3 regions of the Burkholderia sp. BC1 genome follow, and region 1 is predicted to be linked to each of the others. Evidence: predicted binding sites of a transcription regulator. Region 1 holds the regulator's gene; each other region holds the start of a gene.
What was found. Region 1 encodes FliA, which starts transcription of late flagellar genes. Its sites were predicted from a motif close to CTAAAGTTTNNNNNNNNNNNGCCGNTA; they were not measured.

Region 1 (3,268 bases):
CCCACGTCGCCGTAGCCCGCGACCACCGCGACCTTGCCCGCGATCATCACGTCGGTCGCACGCTTGATGCCGTCGACGAGCGACTCGCGGCAGCCGTACAGGTTGTCGAACTTCGACTTCGTGACGGAGTCGTTCACGTTGAACGCCGGGAACGGCAGGCGGCCGTCCTTTTCCATCTGGTACAGGCGGTGCACGCCGGTCGTCGTTTCTTCGGTCACGCCCTTGATGTGCGCGAGGCGCTTCGAGTACCAGTTCGCGTCGATGTCGAGGTGGCGCGCGATCGACTTGTACAGCGCGACTTCTTCCTCGTTGGTCGGCTTCGCGATCACCGAGCGATCCTTCTCGGCCTTCGCGCCGAGGATCAGCAGCAGCGTCGCATCGCCGCCGTCGTCGAGGATCATGTTCGCGAATTCGCCGTTCGGCCATTCGAAGATGCGGTGCGAGAACTCCCAGTATTCGTCGAGCGATTCGCCCTTGAACGCGAACACCGGCGTGCCGGCTTCGACGATCGCGGCAGCCGCGTGGTCCTGCGTCGAGAAGATGTTGCACGAAGCCCAGCGCACGTCGGCGCCGAGCGCCTTCAGCGTCTCGATCAGCACGCCGGTCTGGATCGTCATGTGCAGCGAACCGGCGATGCGCGCGCCCTTCAGCGGCTGCTGCGCCTTGTATTCGTCGCGGATCTGCACGAGGCCCGGCATTTCGGTCTCGGCAATGTTCAGCTCCTTGCGGCCCCAGCCGGCAAGTGCCATGTCGGCGACGACGTAATCCTGGGAAGCTTTCGAATCGATAACGGCGCTCATCACGCCCTCCTTTCTAAAAAAGTTCTAGAAATTGATGACGTGAGCGCCGTTCAGGAGGCGGGCCGGCGCGAATGTCGCCGCACGGCTGCCTGGTGAAGCCTTCCGAGCCTGGCGGACGCAGAAGGTCCGTCGCAACGCTCCTCGGAAAACGGCTGCGATTGTAGCAAATCGCGACGGAAATTTCTTGTGTCGGCCGCGTCGATCGTCGTCGGCGCGGGCCCGCGGCGCGAAGCGCGCCCCTTTATCGAGATGCGCGCGGCGGTCCGTGTCGCGATGCTCGCGAACGGCGCGATGCGCCGCGCCGCCGCCCGCAGGCGCTTCAGCTTTCCGCGCCGACCCACGCCTGCTCGCGCAGCCGCGCGCGCAATCGCGCGACCGCCTGGCTGTGCAGCTGGCACACGCGCGATTCGCTGACCTCGAGCACGGCGCCGATCTCGCGCAGATTCAGTCCGCGCTCGTAGTAGAGCGACATCAGCAGCTTCTCGCGCTCGGGCAGCCGCTCGATCGCCTCGACGAGCGCACCGCGCAGATGCTCGTCGAGCAGCGCCGACAACGGATCGGCGTGATCGACGCGATAGCGGTCGAGGAACGGCTCGTCGTCGGCCGCGCGGTCGAAATCCTCGTAGTAGATGAGCTGGCTGCCGTGCAGGTCCTGCAGCATCGCCTGGTATTCGTCGAGCGGCATGTTCAGGTGCTGCGCGATCTCGGCCTCGCTCGCGGCGCGGCCGAGCCGCTGCTCGACCTGGTGCACCGCGAGTTCGACTTCACGCGAAGTCTTGCGCAGGCTGCGCGGCAGCCAGTCGTTGCTGCGCAGCTCGTCGAGCATCGCGCCGCGGATCCGCTGCGTCGCGTACGTCTCGAACTGCGCGCCCTGGTCTTCCTTGTAGCGGCCGGCCGCATCCATCAGCCCGATCATGCCGGCCTGGATCAGGTCGTCGAGATCGACGCTCGCCGGCATCTTCGCGACGAGCTGCAGCCCGAGACGGCGCACGAGCGGCGCGTACTGCGCGAGCACGTCGGCCTGCGAGATCTTTCCCTGAGCGTTGTACATCATGGCTCTCTCCTTCCGGTGACGCTCATGCGGCGTGCGCCGCGCCCGTCCGGTACGACGGCTGCCCGCCGCGCAGCTCGCGCGCGGCACCCGTGCCCGCACGCGGGCGCATCGGCCAGTACAGCAGGTCGGCCGCGATCTTTCGGTAGTCGCGCGCGGCGGGCGACGACGGAAACGCGTCGACCGTACAGCGCGTCAGCGCACGCGCGTGCTCGACGAGCGGATCGGCGCTCACGCAACCGGCATCGGCGATCGACACGGTCAGGTAGCGGCTCGCGACGCCCGCGAGGTTGTCGAACGCGGTCTTCGCATCGGCATGGCTGCCGACGTGGTTCACGAGCACGCGGAATTGCGCGGTCGCGTGCGCGAAATGCAGCCGCTTCATGCACGCGTACGCTTCGGTGATCGCGTGCGCGGCCACGCGCGTGACGATCAGCACGTCGTGCGCTTCGCGCGCGAGCGTCGAGAGCGTGCCGTCGGCGCCGAGCTGCGCGTCGATCAGCACGATGTCGGCCGGGCCGTCGACGAAGGCGCTCAGCTGCGCATCGCCGTAGCCGGCACGCGCGGCCTGCGCGCTCGCGCACAGCCAGAAACCGGCCGCGACGCGCGTGCGCTCGCCGTCTCGCAGCCATGCGCCGGCGAGCGTCGCGGCGGCCGAATGCACGTCCGCGCGCTCGTCGACGACGAGCACGTCCTTGCCGAGCGCCGCGAGCGCGGCGGCGACGTTCACGACGGTCGACGTGCAGCCGACGCCGGTCGGCCCGCCCGTCACCGCGACGATGCGCGACCCGCGCCCGGCCAGCAGGCGCCGCAGTCCTTCGGCCTGGTCGATCGTTCGTTTATCCAAATCGCACCTCGTGCAGATCGGCGGCCGCACGGGCGGTCAGCGCGGACAGCAGCAGCGGCATGTCGTCGTCCTGCGGGACGAACGGCGAGCCGTCGCGCGGCACGCAGAACGCGCTCTTCAGCAGGAAGCGCGTAGTCGCGACGTACAGGTTTTCCGGCACCTTCTGGCCGGTCGACACGTAGTGCACGGGCAGCTTGTAGCGGATCACGGTGTCGAGCGCGCCGCCGAGATGCGTCGCCTCGTCGAGCTTCGTCAGGATGCAGCCGGCGAGGTCAGGCCCGGCCAGGTCAGGCCCGGCCAGGTCCGGCCCGGCGAGATCGGCGCGGTCGCCGGCGCTGCGATAGGCCTGCACGACTTCGTTGAGCGTGTCGCCGTGGCTCGTCGCGTTGAGCAGCAGCAGCCGCTGCACCGGCGTGCTCGCGCCGTGCAGCATCGCGATCTGGTCGGACACCGCGCGGTCGCGCTGGCTCATCCCGATCGTGTCGATCAGTACGATGTGCTTGTTGCGCAGCTCGGACAGCGCGAGCGACAGATCGCCGGCGTCCTTCACGGCGTGGACCGGCACGCCGA
Region 2 (3,268 bases), on a different contig from region 1:
AGCGTGAAGCGCAATTGCAGCTGGTTGCCGCTGCCGACGCGGAACGCCGGGATGTCGACGTCGCTCGTCACGCGCCCGTCCGGCACCGACAGCAGCGGCAGCTGCAGGCGGCCGCGCGCATCTTCGGCGCGCGCAGGCGCGAGCCGGTACGACTTCACGAGCTGGTCGTTGATCTCGACCGCGAGCGTCGAATTGTCCTGCACGGTCGGCGCCGTATAGCGATAGCGCAGCGTGATCGGTACGCCGCTACCGTTCCACGAATGCAGATCGGCGGGCACGCGCAGGTTCAGCCGGATCGCGTCCGGCGCGGTGCCGCGCACTTCGAGCGCACGCGGATCCGACACGAGCTCGCGGAACGCGATCGGCCGGTTGACCGGCAGCCAGCGCGGCGCGTCGTACGGCTTGCGCGGCGCACCCGGATCGACGTGCGCGACCGTCGCCGCCGGTCCCGACAGCGCCGCGCGGCCGAGCACGAGCGTCGCGACCGCATCGTCGACTTCGGCGGCCGTGCGGCCCGTGACAACGAGCAGCTTGCGGCCCGGCGCGGCCGGGTTGTCCGCGACCGCGAGCAGCGGGCCGTTCACCGACGGCAGCGCAAGGCCGGCCGGCAGCGTCGCGGCCGTGCCGATCACGACCGCCTGATCGTCGGACGGCAGCGTCGTCGTGACCGGAAAGCGCGCATGCCGATAGTCGGCCAGCGCGCCGAACCACGAGGCGAGCACGCCCGCGCTGCGCAGCGTCGCCGAATCGGCCGACGCGGGCAGCACGAACGGCAGCCGCACGAGCCCGTTGTCGCGGCGGTCGAAGAACGGCGCGGGCAGCAGCGCGAGATCGTTCGGCAGACGCACCGGCGCCTCGTCGAGAATCAGTTCGCTCGTCGGGCTCACGTCGGCCCACAGCGCGGAATTGGCGGGATCCTCGCAGTGATCGAGCGTGTAATGCGCGATCAGCCGCACGCCGATCTGGTTGAAATCGGAGAAGTAGCGCGGATCGATCGGAATGTCCTGCGTGACCGTGCGGCCGGCCTGCGCGGCATCGAACGGGACGGTCGCGATCACCTCGCCGTTGACCGACACCTTCAGGTGCGACATCGGGAACACGAGCGACGGCGAATACGCATAGGTCAGGCGCAGCCGCGCGCCCGTCACGATACGGTCGAGCCGCACGCCGGCGTTGATCGTGCGCGCGTCGTCGGCGCCGCGCAGCCGCAGCGGGTCGAACGCGCCGAGCGACGCGAACGGCAACCGCACGGTCGTCGCGGGCAGCGCGGCCGACGGCGCGCCGGCCGCTGCGCTTGCAACCGATGACGGCGGCGCAGCCGTCCCGGCCGGTGACGCCGCGCCGGGCGCCGCCGACGCAACGGCCTGCCCGCCAGGCGCCGTCGCGGCGGCCAGCGCAGCTGCATGGAATGTGCCGGCCGCCGCAGCCAGCAGGACGAACCGCGACACGACCGGCGTCATGCGCCGCTCCGTTCGGTCCGGGACGTCCAATCCTCGATCACGCCGGATCCGGCGCGCGCAAAGCGGCTATGCCTGTGCGTGCACATCCCGTCTGCTTCCCCTCATCAATGGCCTTGATTCATTTATCGAAACGGCGCGGCGATTCTTTAGCCGCCGGCTCGTCGTACGGCGCGCGCGTCGCGGCGTCGCGCACCTGTTCGTCACGTTATCTCAAAAGTAGGACAAAACGCTGCCGGATTCCGGACAACGAAGCGAGAAAACGCTCGATTCGGTCAGAAATACCGTATGCGAAGAAAGAATGGCAACGATTGCGCCGCGGTTGCCGATCGGGACGAACATGATGCTGCCGGCGCGGTCGGGCGATGCCCGCCGGGTCGACATGCCGGCGGCGGTCCGTTGCGGACCGTCGTCCGGTGCGCGCTGCCGCGTGGGCGGCGCGTATGCTACCTCAAGCCCGCGTCGTTGCGCGCGGTTTGAGTGCGAAAAAGTGATCTGGATCAAATCGGCGACACGGCGTAAGTTGCGCGGCCGTAATCCGGGGGCCTCATCGTGTCGCCGGGGAGACGGCCGAAGGCTTCGTCGACGGCGAGCCGCTCGCCGCGCATCAGCGCCTCACACCGGATCGGGTACCTCGAGCGCGAGCAGCGCCGAACTGACCGATTTGCCATGCGCATCGAGCGCGAGCGAACGCGTGACGCCCCCGCCCAGCGCATCGCGCAGCACGAAGTTGAACGCCGCGAGCGCCGGCAGCTCGTAGCGCACGACGTCGCCGCGCACGATGCCGGCAAGCCACGCCTTCACCGCGTCCGCGCTCAGATGCGTGCGCAGATGCGCGTAGTGCCGCGGATCGTGGCAGATCACCGACACGTTCAGCGTATTGCCCTTGTCGCCCGTGCGCGCATGCGCGAGCTCCCGCAGTTTCATGATGCCTCCACGAACGAAAACGACGGCGTCACCGCGTCGCGCGGCAGCAGCACCGACTGCACGGCGACCACCTCGCGCGTCGACTTGAACGCGCCGCCGCCGCCTGCCGGCCCGTTCGTGTACAGCGTTTCGACCTCGTTGCCGATCCGCGCCGCCTGTTCCGCCGTGTCGGCGCGGCCCGCGACGCGCACGCGCACTTCGGCCGGCTCGCCGCCCGCACCCGTTCGTACGTCGCCGTACAGCGAATCGACGCCGATCAGATCGAAGCGCAGCTCGCTCGCCGCGACGCCGGTCAGCGCGAGCCGTTCGCGGACGATCTCGAGCGCCAGCCGCGCGCGCTCGAGCGCGCCCGGGCCGCCGTACGAGATCTGCCCTTCGCCGATGAAGCCGTCGACGTACGCGACCGACGCCTTCAGCGTGTCGGGTCGCGCGGCGCCGCGCCCGCCCGTCACGCGCACACGATCGCGCGCCGCTTCGACGATGCTCACCTGCGTGAAGTCCGCGACGACGTCCGGCTGCAGATAGCGCCCCGGATCGTGGATCTCGTACAGCAGCTGCTCCTTGCAGGTCGCCGCGCTCACGCGACCGCCCGCATGCGCGACCTTCGTGATCGTGACCGCGCCGTCGGCATCGACCTCGCCGATCGGAAACCCGAGCCGCGCGAGATTCGGCACGTCCTTGTAGCCGGGATCGACGAAGTAGCCGCCCGTGATCTGCCCCGCGCATTCGAGCAGATGGCCGACGACCGTGGCCTGACCGAGCGTGTCCCAGTCGTCCATGCGCCAGCCGAACGCGTGGATCAGCGGCGCCGCGAACAGCGACGGATCGGCGACGCGCCCCGTCAGCACGACGTCCGCACCCGCGTCGAGCGCCGCGACGATCGG
Region 3 (3,268 bases), on a different contig from region 1:
TCCGGTATTGCGCGCGGCCGTAGTCGTCGGACGGGCCGCCGGTCGGAATCAGCTTCACGGCGCCGGCCATGTGGCCGGGCGCGGTCGAGGCCATCGTCATCCCGCTCGTCACGCCGGCCGGCTGCGCGAGCGGCAGCTGCGCGGCGTTGCTCGGCGCGAGTCCGCCGTTCGCCTGCTTCAGCGAGCGTGCGAGCGTCGACGCGAAATCGACGTCGCGTGCCCGATAGCCCGGCGTATCCGCGTTCGCGATGTTCGACGACAGCAGTTCCTGCCGATAGGCGCGGACGTCGAGCGCCTGTCGCCCGAACGCGAATTCGGCATCGAGTTTGTCCAGCATCTGTGCGTCCTCCGGATGAAGCGCTGCACGCCTGCCGCGCCGCGCGGGCCCGGAAGGCTTTTTTCCATGACAGCGATGGTAGGCGGCGCGTGCAACCGGCAATCGTGCGAATAACGCGGCAAAGCCCCCCTCTATTCATCGTTTGCGCGCCGGGTGCGCTCCCTAGAATGCGAAGCGGATCAACGGATCGAGGACACGGCGATGAAGGGCGGCGCACTTCGCGGAACGGACGAACGGCCGATGCAGCGCCGGCGTGCGCGCGCGCTCGGGCTCGCCGCCGTGCTGTCGGTCGTCGCGGCGGTCGCGCACGCGGACGACGGGATGATCGTGATTCCCGGACGCGGCGACACGGCCGAGCACGCACTCGCGAGCGCGAATGCCGCGAGCGGCGGACGGCTCGGTGCGAACGGTGCCGCGCCGATGCGCGATGCGGGCAATGTGACGCCCGCCGGCCCCGTGAATTTCGTGGCGAACGCGCCGGCCGATGCGGCGCCGGGCACGCGCGGCAATGCAGCCGTCGTCGCACCGGCAGCAGCCGCGCCGCGCGCGGCCGATCCGGGCGGTATCGTGACGGTCGTTGCAGGCGCGTCGGACGCGGCGCCGAACATCGTGAAAACGCCGCCGCGCGCGGCGCTCGCGACGCGCGCCGTACCCGCCGTATCGGCAACACGCCCTGCCGCCGTCACCGCGGCCGCGACAGCCGCACCCGCTTCGCCGCCGCCGACGCAATCGGCCGGCGCCCCCGCCCAGCAGGACCCCGACACGATCCGGCGCGCGGCGCTCGCGTTCCTGCAGCAGCAGATCGCCGGGCTGCCCGGCAAGACGAGCGCGACCGTCGCACCGGCGTTCCCGCGCGGGCTCGCCGCCTGCACGACGCTCGAGCCGTTCCTGCCGACCGGCGCACGGCTCTGGGGCCGCACGACGGTCGGCGTGCGCTGCGCGGGCGAGCGGCCGTGGACCGTCTATCTGCAGGCGAAAGTCACCGTGCACGCGACCTACTACGTCGCCGCGCGGCAGATCGCGCCCGGCGAGCCGCTGAGCGCGGCCGATCTCGTCGCGCGCGACGGCGATCTGACGGTGCTGCCGCTCGCGGTGATCACCGATCCCGCGCAAGCGATCGGCGCGACCGCGCTCGCGCGGATCGCGGCCGGGCTGCCGCTGCGGCAGGACATGCTGAAGAGCGCGGCGTCGGTATCGGCCGGGCAGACGGTGCGCGTCGTCGCGGCCGGGCCCGGCTTCACGATTTCGGCCGAAGGCAGCGCGCTCGCGAATGCGGCGCCCGGCCAGTCGGTCAGGGTCCGGATGGCGGCGGGCCAGATCGTCACCGCGATCGTGAAGGACGCGGGGACGGTGGAGATCCCGCTATAAGAATGCAAAGGATTGTTTATTCGGAGAATTTCGAGCGCGCGATGCTAAAGTTCGGGCCGCACCTGCCGTTATCTGGGTCAAACCGTACAGGAACGCCATCGTGAAAATCGATACCACTCCGAACCCGAGCCCCGTCGCGCCGGCCAGCACCGGCAACGGCGCCGCTCGCCCGCAATCCGGCGCGGCCGCGTCGACGGCGCCGCAGGCGTCCGACGCCGGGTCCGCCGGCGGCGACGCGACCGTGAACCTGTCCGGTCTGTCGGGCCAGTTGCGCGCGCAGTCGGCCTCCGGCGGCGCGGACATCGACATGGGCCTCGTCCAGTCGATCAAGGACGCATTGAAGGACGGCACGCTGACGATCGACGCGAACAAGATCGCCGACGGCGTGCTGAACACCGCGCGCGAACTGCTGCAGCAGCAGCGGCCGCGCGGCAACTGAGCCGGTTCCCGGTTTGCCGGCGCCCGGCGCGACGAGCATCACGCGATGAGAGAAGAACTGCTGGCCACGGTCAACGACGAGCACGCGACGGTCGAAGCGTTCGCGTCGCTGCTCGCGTATGAGGAAAAGGCGCTGACGACGGCCGAGCCGCTCGCGATGCTGCCCGACATCGTCGAGAAGAAGACCGCGCTGCTCGACCGGCTCGCGCAGCTCGAGCGCACGCGCGACACGCAGCTCGCGGCGCTCGGCTTTCCGGCCGGCAAGAAGGGCATGGATCTCGCCGCGGAGCGCGACACGCGCCTCGCGGGCTGCTGGACGCTGTTGCAGCAGGCCGCCGAACGCGCGCGCCGCGCGAACGCGAACAACGGAATGCTGATCCGGATCCGGATGGACTACAACGAGCGCGCGCTCGCCGTGCTGCGCTCGGCCCCCGCGCCGGCCGGCGTGTACGGGCCGGACGGACGCGTGTCGGCGCTGATGCGCTGATGCGCCGAGACGGCCGGCGAGCGCCGCGTCGCGCGCGGCGGCTGCGCCGAGCCGCACCCTGACAAACCTACAGCAGCGGACACGCCGTCACCTGCGTGCCGCGCTCCACGCACATCCGCTCGTAGTCGCGCAGATACGCACGCTCGTCGTCGTCGAGCAGCGCCAGATCGATCAGATCCCAGTCGTAGCCGACCGCAACGAGATTCTCGAAGCGCACCTTGTCCGGCTCGCGCTCGCTCGGGCGGATGATGACGATGTTCTCGATCCGCACGCCGCCCTTGCCCGGCACGTAGATGCCGGGCTCCACCGAAATCACCGCGTTCGGCACGAGCCCGTAGGGCGCGCCCGGCGCGAAACGCACGCCGCCTTCGTGCACGTGGATGCCGACGCCGTGTCCGGTGCCGTGCCCGTAGTCGTAGCCGTGATCGCGGCACACCTGACGCACGAGCGCGTCGACGTCGCCGCCCGTCGCGTCTTTCGGGTAATGCGTGACGAGCCCCTTGATGCACGCCTTCAGCGCGACCGTGTAGATCTCGCGCTGCCACGGCTGCGCGACCGTGTCCGCACGCGTGCGCCGCAGGACGACGCGCGTGCAGTCGGTCGCGAAACCCGCTTCGTAGTACGCGCCGCTGTCGAGC

Region 2: bcsB (cellulose biosynthesis cyclic di-GMP-binding regulatory protein BcsB) is a predicted target of FliA. The motif match lies at 1,584-1,610, and genes of this name have one in related genera.
Region 3: flgM (flagellar biosynthesis anti-sigma factor FlgM) is a predicted target of FliA. The motif match lies at 1,750-1,776, and genes of this name have one in related genera.

Annotation. Positions count from the first base shown of each region.
Region 1 is NZ_JBQYLP010000029.1:52,347-55,614, forward strand. It holds gene ahcY (adenosylhomocysteinase) at 1-803, opposite strand, end outside; S-adenosyl-L-homocysteine riboswitch at 835-949, opposite strand; gene ACSHSS_RS16335 (RNA polymerase sigma factor FliA) at 1,120-1,854, opposite strand; gene ACSHSS_RS16340 (MinD/ParA family ATP-binding protein) at 1,877-2,698, opposite strand; gene flhF (flagellar biosynthesis protein FlhF) at 2,691-3,268, opposite strand, start outside.
Region 2 is NZ_JBQYLP010000024.1:68,831-72,098, reverse strand. It holds gene bcsB (cellulose biosynthesis cyclic di-GMP-binding regulatory protein BcsB) at 1-1,460, opposite strand, end outside; gene ACSHSS_RS14255 (hypothetical protein) at 1,671-1,961, opposite strand; gene ACSHSS_RS14250 (AtuA-related protein) at 2,073-2,384, opposite strand; gene ACSHSS_RS14245 (acyclic terpene utilization AtuA family protein) at 2,381-3,268, opposite strand, start outside.
Region 3 is NZ_JBQYLP010000001.1:86,136-89,403, forward strand. It holds gene flgB (flagellar basal body rod protein FlgB) at 1-337, opposite strand, end outside; gene flgA (flagellar basal body P-ring formation chaperone FlgA) at 539-1,705, shown strand; gene flgM (flagellar biosynthesis anti-sigma factor FlgM) at 1,806-2,144, shown strand; gene ACSHSS_RS00450 (flagella synthesis protein FlgN) at 2,190-2,630, shown strand; gene ACSHSS_RS00455 (M24 family metallopeptidase) at 2,698-3,268, opposite strand, start outside.